4 regions of the Arthrobacter sp. V1I7 genome follow, and region 4 is predicted to be linked to each of the others. Evidence: riboswitches for the same ligand, from Rfam matches in the RefSeq annotation. Region 4 holds a riboswitch; each other region holds the start of a gene.
The links. Region 4 has a riboswitch for thiamine pyrophosphate ahead of thiC (phosphomethylpyrimidine synthase ThiC). Riboswitches for the same ligand answer to the same signal wherever they lie in the genome.

Region 1 (4,203 bases), 1.4 Mb from region 4:
ATTCGGACCTGCTGGTGACCGCGACCGGGCACGTGCTTTCGCTGATTCCGGGCTCGCTGGTAGTGGAGGTGGACAGATCAACGTCCACGCTCTACATCCACGGCATCAACGTCCGCAACCCCGAGGACGCCGCCAGGCTCCGCAAGGAGGTCCGGGACACCGAGGCCGGGCTGATCCGGATCATGGGCACCAGGGACGAACTGTCCGCACTCAAGCAGGAGGTGGGCGCATGATGCAGCTCGTCCTGACCGTGACCGCCGTCGTGCTGTCCCTGGCCGCCGCCGGTGCCATCATCCGGATTGCGAGGGGCCCGTCGCTGCTGGACCGGGTGCTGGCCGCCGACGTGCTGCTGGCCATCCTGGGCGCCGCACTGTGCATCGACATGGCGCTGAACCGGCACCTCAACAACCTCATGCTGCTCGTGGCGGTATCCATCATCGGGTTCATCGGTTCGGTCACCGTTGCCCGGTTCGTCGCCGACCGGCGGGAGCAAGCCCGTGAATCCTGAAACATTCTCCGGCGATACGGTGATCGACGCCGTCTCGGCGGTGTTCATGGTGGTGGGAGCCCTGATGTCCCTCGGCGCGGCAATCGGCCTGCTGCGGTTCCCCGATCTCATGAGCAGGATGCACGCGGCGACGAAGCCGCAAGTGCTGGGGCTGTTCCTGCTGCTCTGCGCCGTGGGACTCCAGCTGCGCACCTGGTGGGTCTGGCCCGTCCTGATCGTCGCCTGGATCTTCCAGCTGCTCACCGTTCCGGTGTCCGCCCATATGGTGGGCCGGGCCGGTTACCGCACCAGGCACCTCCACCGGGAGCTGCTGAGCGCAGATGAGCTTGAGGCCGTGGTGCAGCAGGCGGCGGGCGCGAGCGGATTCCCGGACGACAGCGACGGCCAGACGGGCCGCCGCCGGTAAGGGTGCCGGCAAGGGGTACCGGTAAGCGCCGCCGGTAAGGGGTGCCGGTACAGGTGCTGCCCGGGGTGGCCTGCCTTGTCTGCCTAGACGATGTCCTGCGACTTGGCGAAGCGGGTGATGGCGCGCTGGGTGCCGCGGTTGGCGAGGACCTGGATGATGGCGCTGACCGAGGCGGAGATCAGCGCGAATGTCAGGGCCGAGCGCAGCGTGGTGGGGATGTCATCATCGTGGCCCTTGGGCGGCTTGTTGCCGGTGGACTTTTCCCAGACGGTGTCGACGATCTTGGTGCCGACGAACCCGGCGAGCAGGCTGATGCCGGTGCCGAGCAGCTTGATGAAGATGTTCATTCTTCGGACTCCTTCGGGGAGGGAACGGGGCTTCCCCCAGCCTAGCGTCCCGGCCCTGACCGGAGGGACCCGACGGTTCGGACCCCGCCTGATGGCCCGGCGGGTGCGGCCGGGGCGTGATCCGGCGGGAATGTGACGGCCGCCAACGGAAACCCGGCCGGCCGGGTGTAAACTGGCAGCGCCCACAAGGGTGATCTTAAAAACGACAGGGGAGCGCCGCCGTCGGCAGCTGGAGGAATCCAGGGACCATCGGTGGGCGCTGAGAGTGCGGACAGCCGCAGACCCTCGAACCTGATCCGGTTAGTACCGGCGCAAGGGAGTCGAGTTCTCAGAGTGCCCGGCGGGGCGGCGGAAGCCGCGGCCGGCCGGTGCACTCTCCCCTCCTGTTCCTCAGGAGGACGATATGACTGACATTTCTGCCAAGCAGGGCCTGGCCCGGCGCAACTACAACTGGCGCGTGGTGGACATTGTGGTGGCTGCCCTGATCGCGGTTGCCGGCGGGGTTGTCTTCTGGGCCTGGTCCCAGGGCGCCAACCTTATTTCTGCTCCGGTCAACGCGCTGTACCCGCCGCTGACCGGGCTCTACGCCGGCGGCTGGATGATTCCCGCCGTGCTGGGCATGCTCATTATCCGCAAGCCGGGGGCGGCCCTCTTCTGCGAAACCGTGGCGGCCACCGGCGAGCTGATCATGGGGTCCCAGTACGGAACGACGGTGCTGATCTCCGGCCTCCTGCAGGGACTCGGCGCGGAGCTCGTGTTCGCCGCCGTGGTCTACAAGAAGTTCAACCTGCCGGTGTCGCTGCTGGCCGGTGCCGGCGCAGGCCTCTTCTGCGGCCTCAACGACTCGTTCCTGCCCTGGGGCTGGAACATCGCCTACGCCGGCGGCGACAAGCTCGCCTACATCATCTTCACCGCCGTCTCCGGTGCGGTGATCGCCGGTGGACTGTCCTGGCTCGCCACCCGGGGCCTGGCAAAGACCGGGGTGCTGAGCTCCTTCCCCTCGCGCAAGGCCGCCACGGAGCCCGTGTTCTCCTGAAGACTGCACTGCTCCGGGCGGAGTCAGCAATGACGGGCCGCGGCTCATGAGCACCGCCGACCGAGTCCGCCCGGCCGGGGTCACGGCCCGCGGCTGGGGCTGGCGGCACGCGGGCCGGTCCCGGCCCGCGGTCAACGGGCTGGATCTGGACATCAGCCCCGGGGAACGGGTGCTGCTGCTGGGGCCATCGGGCTCGGGCAAATCAACGCTGCTCCACGCCCTCGCAGGGGTCCTCGGCGACAACGCCGCCGACGCCCTCGGCGACAACTCAGGCGCGGTGACCGCTGAAGACTCTGACGAAACCGGCACGCTGCACATCGACGGTGCCGCCCCGCGGGCGCAGCGGGGCCGGGCCGGGCTCGTACAACAGGACCCGGAAACCCAGGTGGTGCTCTCCCGCCTCGGTGACGACGTCGCGTTCGGAGCGGAGAACCTGTCGGTTCCGGCGGCCGAGATCTGGACCCGGGTCGGGGAAGCGCTCGACGACGTCGGGCTGGGCCGGCTGCCGCTGGACCATCCGACCTCGGCCCTGTCCGGCGGACAGAAGCAGCGGCTGGCCCTCGCCGGAATCCTGGCGATGCGTCCGGGGCTGATCCTGCTTGACGAACCCACCGCCAACCTCGACCCGGCCGGCGTCCTGGAAGTACGGGACGCCGTGGGCCGGTGCCTGGACAAAACCGGGGCCACCCTCGTGGTCGTGGAGCACCGGGTCTCCGTGTGGAAAGACCTCGTGGACCGGATCGTGGTCCTCCAGCCCGGCACCGCGACGGAACCGGCCGTGCTGATCGACGGTCCGCCGGACCGGGTCCTGGCACAGGCGCGGGACATGCTCACCGCCGCGGGCGTCTGGGTCCCCGGCTACGTGCCGCGGACCCGGGGCCGTACGGGGCCGGCAACTCCCGTGGGCTCTGCGGGAACCGGCAGGCCCGGAGGGCACGACGCCGGGACGCTGCTGATGACTGCCGAGAACCTGGCCGTCTCCCGCGACCGCGGCCGCCGTTCCGGTGTGCGCGGGGGCTTCCGCACGATCCCTCCGGTAGCGGTGCAGTCCGGCATCACCGCCCGGGTCCGGGCCGGCGAAGCCCTGACCATCACGGGCCCCAACGGCTCCGGAAAGTCGACCTTCGCCCTGACCCTGGCCGGCCTGCTGGCGCCGGTCTCCGGGGCCGTCTCCGCAACGCTGGAGCTGAGCGCCGGCGCGGGGATCGATCCGTACAAGTGGAAGGCGCAGCAGCTGATTGCCCGGATCGGAACGGTCTTCCAGGAACCGGAGCACCAGTTCGTCACCGGCCGGGTGCTCGACGAGTTGATGTTCGGCCCCCGGCACCTCGGCCGTGGAGAAGAACGGGTGGACGAGTTGCTGGAGCGGCTGCGGCTGACCGAGCTGGTGGACGCCAACCCTTACACGCTCTCCGGCGGCGAAAAGCGCCGGCTCTCGGTGGCCACCGTGCTCGCGGCCCATCCGCAGGTGCTCGTGCTGGACGAGCCCACCTTCGGCCAGGATGCCAACACCTGGTCCGAGCTGGCATCCTTCCTCTCCGAGCTCCTCGACGCCGGCACCGCCGTCGTGTCCGTCACCCACGACGCGGAATTCACCGCCGTGCTCGGCGGCACCGAACTCAGCCTCAACACCCCGGGCCGGCGGGACCCGGACCCGGTGAAGGCGCCATGAGGGATGTCCTGAACCTGCGCGGCAACCAGGCGCTGCTGACCCGGGCGAACCCGCTGGCCAAGTTCGCCGCCGTCGTGCTGATTACGCTGGTGTTGGCGTTGTCCATCGACTGGGTTTCCGCCTCGGTGGCGCTGGTCTTTGAAGTGGCTCTGTTTCCGCTCGCCGGACTGAGCCTTGCGTTGCTGTGGCAACGCGGCTGGCCGCTGATCCTGGCGGCGGGACTGGGCGGCTGGA
Region 2 (4,203 bases), 110 kb from region 4:
CGCCGTGAATCCGTGGACCGCCAGATGATCGTGCGCCAGCGCGACGACAGAATCCAGATCGGCGTCCTCGAAGACGGTGTCCTGGCCGAGCACTTCGTGTCCAAGACGCAGCAGGACTCCCTGATCGGCAATGTCTACCTGGGCAAGGTCCAGAACGTGCTGCCGTCCATGGAAGCCGCCTTCGTGGATATCGGACGTGGCCGCAACGCCGTGCTCTACGCCGGTGAAGTCAACTGGGAAGCCGTCAACCTTGAGGGCAAGCAGCGCCGGATCGAGAACGCGCTGAAGTCCGGCGACTCCGTGCTGGTCCAGGTCACCAAGGACCCTGTCGGCCACAAGGGCGCCCGCCTCACCAGCCAGATCTCGCTGCCCGGCCGGTACCTGGTGTACGTGCCCGGCGGTTCCATGACCGGCATCTCCCGCAAGCTGCCCGACGTCGAACGCAACCGCCTCAAGCGGATCCTCAAGGACCGCCTGCCGGAAAACGCCGGCGTGATTGTCCGCACCGCGGCCGAGGGCGCCTCCGAGGAAGAGCTGACCCACGACATCAACCGGCTCCGCGCGCAATGGGAAGGCATCGAAGGCCAGTCGACGTCGACCAAGATCCTCGCCCCCGAGCTGCTCTACGGCGAACCTGACCTGACCATCAAGGTGGTCCGTGACGTCTTCAACGAGGACTTCTCCAAGCTGATCGTCTCCGGCGAGGAAGCCTGGGACACCATCGAGGCCTACGTCACCTATGTGGCGCCGGACCTCGTGGGCCGGCTCGAGAAGTGGACCAAGGACACGGACATCTTCGCGGCCTGGCGGATCGACGAGCAGATCCACAAGGCACTGGACCGCAAGGTTTTCCTGCCGTCCGGCGGATCCCTGGTGATCGACCGCACCGAAGCCATGACCGTGGTGGACGTCAACACCGGGAAGTTCACCGGCAGCGGCGGCAACCTCGAGGAAACCGTCACCAAGAACAACCTGGAAGCGGCCGAGGAAGTCGTCCGGCAGCTCCGGCTCCGCGACATCGGCGGCATCATCGTGATCGACTTCATCGACATGGTGCTGGAATCGAACCGCGACCTCGTACTGCGCCGCATGGTGGAGTGCCTCGGCCGAGACCGTACCAAGCACCAGGTGGCCGAAGTGACCTCGCTCGGGCTCGTGCAGATGACTCGCAAGCGGATGGGCACCGGGCTGCTGGAAGTCTTTGGCGAGCAGTGCGAAACCTGCGCCGGCCGCGGCATCGTCACGCACGACGAGCCCGTCGAGCACCGCCGCGCCAACGTCGTAGCCGCAGAGCACCACGTCCCGCGGATCGAGAACCAGCCCGCTGCCCGCACCGAGCGCAAGGGCCGCCGCCGTGGCAGGGGCGGGCAGGGCGGGCCGGAGTCCGCTCCGTCGGCACCCGCAGCCATCCACCCGGAGCCCACGGAGGCCGAGCGCCACGCCAAGGCAGAGGCGACCCGGGCTGCCCTCGCGAACATCGCGGCCGCCGCGCACGCCGCCCACCTGCACGAGGGGGAAGCGGCAGCCCGGCACGACGCCGACACCCGCCAGGCCGAGACCCGACAGGCCGCAGCCGAGACCGCCCGGCAGTTCGTTGCAACAGAGGAAGCAGCCGGACGTCCCGCTGCCGTGCTGACCTTCGGCGGCGAGCAGGTGGTGCTGCCGTACGTGGAGCACGCCGAGGAGGGGACGGCACCCGCCCTGACCCTTGACCTGCTGACGGAGGCCTTCGCCCATCTGGGCGACACCGAGGAAAGCAAGCCCGCCGCCGAGCAGGTTTCCGCGGCCAAGGCCACGGCACCGGCCCAGGCACCGGCAGCGGCACAGGCGCCTGCACCGGCACTGGCGAGGGCCGACGTCGGGACCGGTACCTCCAGGGGCCGCCGCGTGCGCCGCAACCGGAGCGCCAGCCGCGCCCAGGGCGCAGCCAACGAGACGTCCATTGAACACCGTGAGGCAGCCGAGCAACGGAACGCAACGGCCGCGGCCGGAGCCGTGCACGAGGCCAAGGCACCTTCCCCGGACAAGGCAGCGGCAAAGCCGGCCGCGGCGAACGAACCGATCATCCTCGGCGTCGGCGTCCCGGCGTCGGAGCTGTAGCCCGGAAGCCCAACGAGGCAATCCAGCATGGCCGCGGGTGCGGTCCGGACCCGGCGTAGCAATTCGCCGGGGTTTGGGCCGCACCCGTGGTTCGTTAAGCGCTGCGGCTAGGCTGGAGAACTGACACGGGGTGCCGCGCAACGAGCCGGCTGAGATCCAGACCCGTTGAACCTGTCCGGTTAGCACCGGCGAAGGGATGTCCATCGTGGCTTCAGTCGTTCTTCCGTCCGCATTTCTGCCCCCCGCGCCGACTACCGCTCCGGCCCGGATCCCGCGGGTGCTGGCCATCGCCGGTTCGGACCCCTCCGGCGGCGCGGGCATCCAGGCCGACCTGAAAAGCATTGCCGCGCACGGCGGCTACGGCATGGCCGCCATCACCGCCCTCACGGCCCAGAACACCCGCGGCGTCCGGGCCGTCCACGTTCCGCCGGCCGCCTTCCTGACCGCCCAGCTGGACGCCGTGAGCGCGGACATCGGCATCGACGCCGTCAAGATCGGCATGCTGGGCGACGCCGCCGTCATCGACGCCGTCCGGCGCTGGCTGGAACACGCCCGGCCCGGCGTCGTCGTCCTGGACCCGGTGATGGTGGCCACCAGCGGGGACCGGCTGCTGCCGGAAGCAGCCGAGACGGCCCTGCACGCGCTGCTGCCCCTCGCGGACCTCGTCACGCCCAATCTCGCCGAACTCGCCCTGCTGCTCCGGGAACCCGTCGCGGCCGACTGGGCCGAGGCCCTGGCCCAGGGCAAGCGGCTCGCCGCCCTGAGCGGCACCACGGTCCTGGTGAAGGGCGGCCATCTGGAAGGAAATGCCGACGGCGGCGCCGGAGCCGAACCCGGCACCGCCGGGGGCGAATTCGGCCACGACGGCGGGTGCCCGGATGCGCTCGTCAACACCGGGGGACTGCTGGACCAGGAGACGGTAGTGGTGACGGGCCGACGCGTGCCCACCAGCAACAGCCACGGCACCGGTTGCTCGCTGTCCTCGGCACTGGCGACGGTGCAGGCCCGGGTGGGGGACTGGGAAGCGGCGCTGCGCGAGGTCAAGCCCTGGCTCGAAGGTGCGCTGCGCAGCTCGGAGCACCTCGACGTCGGCACCGGCAACGGTCCGGTGCACCATTTCCACCACGTCCAGCACCTGACCTCGGACCACGGCACCACGGATCACGGCACCGCGGACCACGGCCTGGCTCAGGGTCCCGGGGACCGCCGGGTCCCGGCCGAGGGGGAGTTTGTCGCTGCCCTCGGGGCCGGCGCGGCCCCGGACCTCGACGAGATCTACGGCCTGGAGTTCATCCGGAGGCTGGCGGACGGCACGCTCCCCGAGCGGGAGTTCGCCTACTATCTGGCCCAGGACGCCCTCTACCTCAATGGCTACTCGCGGGTGCTGGCCCGGGCGGCCGCACTCGCACCCGCCGAAGCCGAACAGCTCTTCTGGGCCCGATCCGCCCAGCAGTGCCTGGAAGTCGAATCCGAGCTGCACCGGAGCTGGCTCAGCACCCGCACCGTGGAGGGAACGCTTGGGCCGGTGACGAAGTCCTATGTGGACCACCTGCTGGCGGCCTCGGTCTCCGGCAGCTACGGGGTGCTGGTCGCGGCCGCCCTGCCGTGCTTCTGGCTCTATGCCGTGGTCGGCGCGGAACTCCACGCGCAGTTCCTGGCCGCCGGTGCCGCCGAAGCGCACCCCTACGCCGACTGGCTGCGGACGTACGCCGACGAGGACTTCGCCGCGGCGACGCGGCAGGCCATCGCCATCACGGACGACGCGGCGCGCCGCGCCTCAGCCGGCGAACGGGACGCCATGGCCCTGGCTTTCAGGCAGTCGGCCCGTTACGAAGTCGCCTTCTTCGACGCGCCGAGACTGCACGCCTGACCGGCGGGGACCCGGCCAGCCTGTACGATGGTGGGGCACGGTTCCGGAAGTCGTTGCAGGAATGCTCTGCCTTAATGGAGTTAAGTCCGTCACGCATGGCCCGCCGGAGCCAGCCTCATTTGCGGCCGAAGGCAAAATTAGCGTAGTCTAGATCTTCGGTGCTTACGCCAACACTTGGGTTATGACCTTGAGGACAATCCGTTTTCGGATTTGACCACGGGATAGCTCATGGG
Region 3 (4,203 bases), 480 kb from region 4:
AGCATGATCCCTGCGGCCGCCATCCCGGTCATGAGCGAAATCTGGGCGTTCCAGTCCTCCACCGGCAGCGGCGGGGCCGCGACGATCCGGTAGCCGCCGTCGGGCAGCTGTTCGATCTCCTGTTCCGGCATATTCAGGCTGGCGCCGCCGCGGAGCCGCTCCAGCTCCACCCGCTTGATCCCGACTTCCTTGAGCAACTGCAGCACGGGCGCCGCGGAGCCGGCGTCGAGCTCCGCCTGGACACCCTGGTAGCTGAGTTTGGCCCGGCTGCGGACGCGGGCCCGGCGCACCAGCACCGAGGAGACCTCGGCGTCGGCATCGAGCTCGAATTCCCAGACGAAAGCGGCGCACAGCTGCCCGGCGAGCAGGCTGCCGGCTTCCTCGCTGATGACCTCCGGATGCAGCGGGATCCGGCCGTCCGGGGTGTAGAAGGTCTGGCCGCGGCGGCGGGTCTCAGCGTCGAGCACCCCGCCGGGGGAGACGAAGGAGGGAACGTCCGCGATGGCGTAGTGCACTTTGTAGCCCGTGCCGGCGCGGGCAATGTGGAGGGCCTGGTCCAGGTCCGTGGAGGACTCCGGATCGATGGTCACGAAGTCGATGTGGGTGAAGTCGAGCTCCGGCAGCTCATGCCCGGCCACGGCCTCCTTGGCTTCCCGCAGGACGTCTTCCGGGAACGGTCCGGGCAGTTCCAGCGTGGTGCGCAGCGCGGTCAGCGCCAGGGCAAGCTGGTTCTCCTGCCGGTGGATGCTGGGGGTCAGGCGATGATGGGACACGAAAATCAGGTTAGCCCGAAATGCGCTATTAGTCTTGGATCATGAGCACATCCCCGGCTGATCCTGCCCGCTACAACAGCTTCCTGAGGGATCTGCTCGGCGTGATGGCCTACGGGGAGCTGTCGGCCTTCGAACGCTTGTCCTCCGATGCCCGCTATTCGCCCACCCTGCACGACCGCGCCGTGCTGGGCAGGATCGCCGTGCTCGAATTCCAGCACTATGAGCTGGTCAGCGCCCGGCTTGATGAAATGGGCCTGGACCCGGAGGTGGCCATGCTCCCCTTCCAGCCTTCCGTGGACCACTTCCACGAGCGCACCCGCCCGGCGGACTGGTTTGAATCGCTCATGAAGGCGTACGTGATCGACACCGTCTCCGCGGATTTCTACCGCGCCGTGGCCCGTCATGTGGACGCCTCGACCCGCCGGCTGGTGGAACGGATCCAGGCCGATGAAGAGGCCACGGCGGTGCTGCGGGACCGGCTCAAGACGGCCCTTGCCGAGGACCCGCGGCTGGCTTCCCGGCTGGCGCTGTGGGCGAGGCGGCTGCTGGGGGAGGTCCTGACCCAGGCCCGGCGGGTCGGCTTCGAGCACGCGTTCCTGGGCGGCCTGATCGGCGAGGACGAGGAGGGGTCCCGGGAATTGGTCCGGGACCTGGCGGCCCAACTCGTGGCCAATCACTCGCGCCGGATGACGCAGCTGGGGCTGGCCGGCTGAGCAGACAGCCCGGACCGGACTCAGTTCTCCGCGGCGTCGAGCGCGGCGAGCAGGGCCCGGGCGGCTGCGGCCGGATCGTCAGCCTCGGTGATCGCCCGGACCACGACGATCCTATGTGCACCCGCTTCCACCACCTGCTCCACGTTCCCCAGGTCAATGCCGCCGATCGCGAACCACGGCACTACCCCCGCGACCTTTCCCTCGTCCGCGGCTTCGGCCCGGCGGATCGCCGCAGCGGCATACCGCACCAGCTCCAGTCCGACGGCGGCGCGGCCCGGCTTGGTGGGAGTGGCCCAGACGGGGCCCACGCAGAAGTAGTCCAGCCCGCTGCGGCCCGGCGAGGCCATGATCGCGGCGTCCACCTGGTCCGTGTCATGCGTGGACAGCCCGATCACGGCCTCCTTGCCGAGGAAGCTCCTGGCGGCCGCGAGCGTGATGTCCTTCTGGCCCACGTGGAACACGGGCGCGCCGGACAGTGCGGCCAGATCCGCGCGGTCGTTGACCGCCCAGAGACGTCCGTGCCGGCGGGCGGACTGCTGCAGGACCTCGAGCAGCTCGAGTTCCTCGGCCGCCTCAAGGGACTTGTCGCGCAGCTGGATGATATCGACGCCGCCGGCAAAGGCGGCATCCACGAAGGACTCAAAGTCGCCGCGGCCCCTGCGGGCATCGGTGCACAGGTACAGGCGGGCGGTGGTGTGGACGTCATCGCGGCTCATGCCCCAAGCCTAGTTCCTCTAAACTGGGCCCATACCGCGGGAGCCCGCTGCAGGACCATGCGCCAACTGGTGTGCGGCACTGCAGGGCTGAGAGGGCATCAGAGCCGACCGCTTGACCTGATCCGGTTAGTACCGGCGTAGGGAAGGAATCCGCCATGGGCACTCCAGCCGGCTTGAGAGATGCGCGCGCCGCGGCGCCGCATGACGCGGCCGCCGGGCAATGTTACGACGTGGCCGTGATCGGCGGCGGCGTCGTCGGGCACGGTATCGCGTGGGAGATGCGTCGCTCGGGCCGGACCGTGGCCCTGATCGACGACGCCCCCGGCACCGGCGCCAGCTGGGCTGCGGCCGGCATGCTTGCCCCGGTGAGTGAACTCCACTACCAGGAGGAGGACCTGCTGGAGCTGATGCTCGAGTCCTCCCGGCTGTGGCCCGACTTCGCGGCGCAGCTCCGGCCCGTCGCCGCGGAACCCTCCGACGGCGGCGGCAACAGGGCAGCCGCCGGAACCGGAGCAGCCAGTGGGACGGGTTACCTCACGACGCCGACCCTCGCCGTCGGCGCCGATGCCGCCGACCGCCGGGTGCTCGCGGACCTCCGGACCGTGCAGGAGGCCTGCGGACTCTCGGTGGAGCCCCTCACCGTGCGCGAGGCCCGCGGACGCGAACCCCTGCTGAGCCCGGGCATTTCCTGCGCCTTCGACATTCCGGCCGACCACCAGGTGGACCCCCGGGCCCTGCTCGCCAGGATCGCGGCGCTGCTGGGGGCGGACAGCGGGAGCCATGCCGTGCAGCGCCGCGCCGCGGGGCTGCTCTGGCAGGACGGACGCGTCGCCGGCGTCAGCCTGGCGGGCGGAGGGGAGGTCCGCGCCGGGGAGACCATCGTGGCCAACGGCCTGGGTGCTGCCGGGCTTGGCGGGCTCCCGCAGGGACTGCGCCTGCCGCTGCGGCCGGTCCACGGCGACATTCTCCGGCTCCGGGTGCCGGCCCGGCTCCGGCCGCTGCTGGGCTCCACCGTGCGGGGCCTGGTCCGCGGCGTGCCGGTGTACATCGTCCCGCGCCAGGACGGCACCGTGGTGATCGGGGCCACCCAGCGCGAAGATGCCCTCGCGGAGCCGGCCGCGTCCGGTGCGGGCGCGGTCTCCGCCGGGGGCGTGTATCAGCTGCTGCGGGACGCCCAGCAGCTGCTGCCCGCCGTCGCCGAATTGGAACTGCTGGAAGCCACCGCCCGGGCCCGGCCTGCGACACCGGACAACGCCCCGCTGCTGGGCCGCGTTGCAGACCTGGCCGCCGGCCGCCCGGCGGACGTCGCGGGAGTTCTTGTCGCTACCGGCTTCTTCCGGCACGGCATCCTGCTGACGCCCGTGGCCGCGCGGATCTGCCGGCAGCTGCTGGACGGCACGGCGGACCCTCGCTGGACCCGCTTCCGGCCGGACAGATTCTCCGCCGGCGCTTCCAATCCGGGCCCCCGGACCCCGATCCCCCGGACCCCGAAACCCCCGTACCCCAGCCCCCACCTCGAGCGCAGCAAGGAAACACCATGAAGATCAGACTCAACGGCCTGGACCACACAGTCCCCGACGGCGCCTCCGTCAGCACCCTGGTCAGCCAGATCACCGGGCGGATGCTGGCCCCGAACGGGCAGGCAGCGGACGGCCGGAAACTCGGCGTCGCCGTTGCCCGCAACGCCGGGGTGGTGCCCCGCAGCCAGTGGCACGGCACGGCGCTCGCCGCCGGGGACGACGTCGAACTGGTTACGGCAGTACAGGGAGGTTGAGCAGCATGGCAGCAACTACACGCACCGCAACTCCGGGGGCATCGCAGGGCACCGGGGATGCGTTCACCGTCGACGGCGTACAGCTGGGTTCCCGGCTGATCATGGGAACCGGCGGGGCGCCGAGCCTCGACGGCCTCGGGGCGGCCCTCGTGGCGTCCGGCACGGAGCTGACCACCGTGGCCATGCGCCGCTACTCGCCTGCCGAGGCCGGTTCCTTGTTCCAGTTA
Region 4 (4,203 bases):
GCTTCAGCCTAGCTGCTCTAGCGCGGCCGGCGCTCCGACCGGACATGCCCTCCCCTGACCGCGACCAATGGACATATTGCCGCTATGTCCATTCCCGGCTGCGAGCGTTGGACATGCTCAGCGGACGGCGACGCGGATCCGGTTGCGCCACGGGTCCTCGAAGCGCAGTTCGGCTCCGGTGTGGTGCGACTGCACGCCGGCGGTCTTCAGACGGTCGGCGAGGGCTCCGACGTCGTCGCCCGAGGGTACTTCGATCAGCACCTCCCCGAGTCCCAGCGTGTCCCGGCGCGGGCCGGCGCCCCGGCTGTTCCACACGTTCATCGCCATGTGGTGGTGGTAGCCACCGGCAGAGACGAAGAGTGCCTGGCCGTGCCAGCCTGCAGTCTTTTCGAAGCCGAGGGTCCCGACGTAGAACTCCTGCGCGGACTGCACGTCACCCACCTGCAGGTGGACGTGCCCGACGCCGGCCTCGGCCTCGCGCTGCCCGGTCACGGATTCTTCGGTGAGGAACTGTTCGAGGTAGCGCTGCGGCGGGAGGGCCAGGCTGTCCATCACAACATTTTTCCCCTCCCAGGACCACGCCTCGCGGGGACGGTCCCAGTACAGCTCAATACCGTTGCCCTCGGGGTCGTTGAAGTAGAAGGCCTCGCTGACGAGGTGGTCGGCACTGCCGGTAAAGGACCGCGGCTCATACTGGGCAGCGCTGGCGACGGTGGCGGCCAGGGATGTCTGGTCATCGAACAGGAGGGCGGTGTGGAAGAGGCCTGCCTCGCCGCGGGAAGGGATGGTGAGCCCGGGCGCCGGGGCGAGGTGGACCAGCGGCTTCTGCCGCCGGCCAAGGTAGAGCCCGCCGTCCTGCTCGGCCACGATGTCGAGGCCGAGGGCGCGCTGGTAGTAGTCCGTCATGAGCTTCATGTCGCCGACCTTGAGCATCACGGTGCCCATGGTGAGTTCGGCGGGAAGAAGGTCCTGCGTGCTGGCTTCTGCAGTCATTTGATCACTCCGGTGCTTCAGCGGCCACCGACCTTCGATGACCTCGCATAGACTAAATTACTTGAAGCTTCAATTTATTCCTAATGGCCGAGCCGATGCCCGGCCGATCGTTTCCCCGCGGATCACTTCCCCACGGAGCACAATCTGGCTGAGCTGCCGGAGCGTGCCCAGGGTCGCCCGTGGATCGTCGGCGCAGACGAGGACGTCCGCGCTGGCGCCCTCGCTGATCGCGTCCGCCCCCAGCCAGTCGCGGGCGGCCCAGGCGCCGGCATCGAGGGCGGCGCGGGCCGGGAGCCCGGCGTGGTGCAGCGCCTGGACTTCGTCCACGATCCGCCCGTGCTTGATGACGCTGCCCGCATCGGTGCCGGTGTAGATGCTCACGCCGGCCTCGTAGGCTTCCAGGACCCGTTCGCTGCGGCGTTCCCAGAGCGAGCGCATGTGCGCGGCGTATCTCGGGAACTTCGCCTCGGCCTGCGCGGCGATGCCCGGGAAGGTTGCGATGTTGATCAGGGTGGGCACGATCGGAACGCCCTGCTCCACGAAACGCGGCAGGTGCCGCGGGAGCAGGCCGGTGGCGTGCTCGATGCAGTCGATTCCGGCGTCGAGCATGTCGTCCAGGGTGTCTTCGGCGAAGCAGTGCGCCGTGACCCGGGCGCCCTCGTCGTGGGCGGCCTGGACGGCGTCCTTGAGCACGCGGACCGGAAAGCCGGGGGTGAGGTCACCGGCGTCGCGGTCGATCCAGTCCCCCACGAGCTTGACCCAGCCGTCGCCGGCGCGGGCCTGCTTCCGTACGGCCTCGACCAGGTCCTCCGGCTCCACTTCGACGGCGAAGCCCCGGAGGTAGCGACGGGTCCTCGCGACGTGCCGGCCGGAGCGGATGATCCGCGGCATGTCGGCTCGGCGCTGCAGCCAGCGGGTGTCGTGCACGGCGCCGGCGTCCCGCACGAGCAGCGTGCCGGCGTCGCGGTCGGTGCGCGCCTGCGCCTCCGCCACCCCGTCCGGGACGTCTCCGCCGGGGCCGAGGCCGATGTGGCAGTGCGCGTCGACCAGTCCGGGGATGACCCAGCCGTCCAGCACGAGGTCCGGCGCGGCGGCCGGAGGCTCGAAGGTCAGGAGCCCGTCGACGGACCAGAGGCCGCGGTGTTCCCGGTCCGGTCCGGTGAGGATGGGGCCGCTGAACTCGATGATGCTGCTCATGCGTACAGCTTAATCCGCCCGGCCATCCGGCCGCCCGCGGGGCGCCCCGACGGCAGTCTCGACGGCGCTTGTGACAGGGCCAGCCCCGAGGCCTGTGGTAGCTTCGTCTACGACCACACGGGTGCCCCTGCAGGGGCTGAGATCGGGCTGACGCGGCCTGCGACCGTTGAACCTGTCCGGGTAATGCCGGCGAAGGAAGTGAGTATTCCGTGAATACGCAATCTGCACAGCACAGCCCTCTTCAAGACCCGATTGTCCAGGACCCGTCCGAAGCTCCAACTCAATCGCTGAAGTCCCATTCCTTGGCGTTCGCCACGGACGAGGAACACGGCATCCGGGTTCCGGTGACCGAAATTGCGCTGGAGGACTCCCCCGGCGGGGTTAAGAATCCGCCGTTCACGGTATACCGGACGGCAGGCCCCGGAAGCGATCCGGTGATCGGTCTGGAGCCGTTCCGCGCGCCGTGGATCGCGGCAAGGAACGACACGGAACCGTACAGCGGCCGGGAACGGAACCTCCTTGACGACGGCAGGTCCGCCGTGCGCCGCGGAGCCGCGTCCGCCGAGTGGAAGGGCGCACAGCCGGTGCCGCGCCGCGCCGTCGACGGCAAAACCGTCACCCAGATGCACTACGCCCGCCAGGGCGTCATCACGCCGGAGATGCGGTTCGTGGCTGTGCGGGAGAACTGCGATGTGGAGCTGGTCCGCAGCGAAGTGGCCGCCGGCCGGGCCATCATCCCCAACAACATCAACCACCCCGAATCCGAGCCCATGATCATCGGCAAGGCCTTCCTGGTGAAGATCAACGCCAACATCGGCAACTCGGCGGTCACCAGCTCCATCGCAGAGGAAGTCGACAAGCTGCAATGGGCCGCCCAGTGGGGCGCGGACACGGTAATGGACCTTTCCACCGGGGATGACATCCACACCACCCGGGAATGGATCATCCGCAACTCTCCCGTGCCGATCGGGACCGTGCCGATCTACCAGGCGCTGGAGAAGGTCAACGGCGAGGCCAACGACCTGACCTGGGAGATCTACCGGGACACGGTGATCGAGCAGTGCGAGCAGGGTGTGGACTACATGACCGTCCATGCCGGCGTGCTGCTGCGCTATGTGCCGCTGACCGCCAACCGGGTCACCGGGATCGTGTCCCGCGGCGGCGCCATCATGGCGGGCTGGTGCCTGGCCCACCACGAGGAAAACTTCCTGTACACGCACTTTGACGAGCTCTGCGAAATCTTCGCCAAGTACGACGTCGCGTTCTCGCTGGGTGACGGGCTGCGGCCCGGCGCGACGGCGGATGCCAACGACGCGGCGCAGTTCGCCGAGCTGGACACCCTGGCCGAGCTCACGCAGCGGGCCTGGGAGTTCGATGTTCAGGTCATGGTGGAGGGCCCGGGGCATGTGCCGTTCCACCTGGTCCGGGAAAATGTGGAGCGGCAGCAGGAACTCTGCAAGGGCGCGCCCTTCTACACGCTTGGGCCGCTGGTCACCGACATTGCCCCCGGCTATGACCACATCACCTCGGCGATCGGCGCCACCGAGATTGCGCGCTACGGCACCGCGATGCTCTGCTACGTCACACCCAAGGAACACCTGGGCCTGCCGAACAAGGACGATGTGAAGACCGGCGTGATCACCTACAAGATCGCCGCCCATGCCGCAGACCTCGCCAAGGGCCACCCCGGCGCGCATGAACGCGACGATGCCCTGTCCAAGGCCCGCTTCGAATTCCGCTGGCGGGACCAGTTCGCGCTGTCGCTCGACCCGGTGACGGCGGAATCGTTCCACGACGAGACGCTGCCCGCGGAACCGGCCAAGACGGCGCATTTCTGCTCCATGTGCGGGCCCAAGTTCTGTTCCATGCGGATCAGCCAGGACATCCGGGACGAATACGGTTCAGCGGACTCGCAGGCGGCGCTGGCTTCGCTGGCGGCCGGGATGCGGGCCAAGAGCACCGAATTCCTTGCCTCGGGCGGCAAGGTCTACCTGCCGGAGCCCTCCGTCGGCG

Region 1: it holds a riboswitch for thiamine pyrophosphate, as region 4 does, so the genes downstream of both, QFZ69_RS00415 (ECF transporter S component) here and thiC (phosphomethylpyrimidine synthase ThiC) in region 4, are expected to answer to the same signal.
Region 2: it holds a riboswitch for thiamine pyrophosphate, as region 4 does, so the genes downstream of both, QFZ69_RS07630 (bifunctional hydroxymethylpyrimidine kinase/phosphomethylpyrimidine kinase) here and thiC (phosphomethylpyrimidine synthase ThiC) in region 4, are expected to answer to the same signal.
Region 3: it holds a riboswitch for thiamine pyrophosphate, as region 4 does, so the genes downstream of both, thiO (glycine oxidase ThiO) here and thiC (phosphomethylpyrimidine synthase ThiC) in region 4, are expected to answer to the same signal.

What each region holds. Positions count from the first base shown of each region.
Region 1 covers NZ_JAUSYS010000001.1:97,790-101,992, forward strand. The annotation lists gene QFZ69_RS00395 (Na+/H+ antiporter subunit E) at 1-233, shown strand, start outside; gene QFZ69_RS00400 (monovalent cation/H+ antiporter complex subunit F) at 230-508, shown strand; gene mnhG (monovalent cation/H(+) antiporter subunit G) at 498-914, shown strand; gene QFZ69_RS00410 (DUF4235 domain-containing protein) at 998-1,261, opposite strand; TPP riboswitch at 1,459-1,597, shown strand; gene QFZ69_RS00415 (ECF transporter S component) at 1,665-2,297, shown strand; gene QFZ69_RS00420 (ABC transporter ATP-binding protein) at 2,344-3,969, shown strand; gene QFZ69_RS00425 (energy-coupling factor transporter transmembrane protein EcfT) at 3,966-4,203, shown strand, end outside.
Region 2 covers NZ_JAUSYS010000001.1:1,630,244-1,634,446, forward strand. The annotation lists gene QFZ69_RS07625 (Rne/Rng family ribonuclease) at 1-2,100, shown strand, start outside; TPP riboswitch at 2,217-2,314, shown strand; gene QFZ69_RS07630 (bifunctional hydroxymethylpyrimidine kinase/phosphomethylpyrimidine kinase) at 2,297-3,970, shown strand.
Region 3 covers NZ_JAUSYS010000001.1:1,042,366-1,046,568, forward strand. The annotation lists gene QFZ69_RS04985 (RNB domain-containing ribonuclease) at 1-773, opposite strand, end outside; gene QFZ69_RS04990 (ferritin-like fold-containing protein) at 815-1,486, shown strand; gene thiE (thiamine phosphate synthase) at 1,507-2,202, opposite strand; TPP riboswitch at 2,234-2,352, shown strand; gene thiO (glycine oxidase ThiO) at 2,358-3,743, shown strand; gene thiS (sulfur carrier protein ThiS) at 3,740-3,976, shown strand; gene QFZ69_RS05010 (thiazole synthase) at 3,982-4,203, shown strand, end outside.
Region 4 covers NZ_JAUSYS010000001.1:1,520,030-1,524,232, reverse strand. The annotation lists gene QFZ69_RS07100 (VOC family protein) at 118-993, opposite strand; gene QFZ69_RS07095 (amidohydrolase family protein) at 1,063-2,190, opposite strand; TPP riboswitch at 2,298-2,405, shown strand; gene thiC (phosphomethylpyrimidine synthase ThiC) at 2,400-4,203, shown strand, end outside.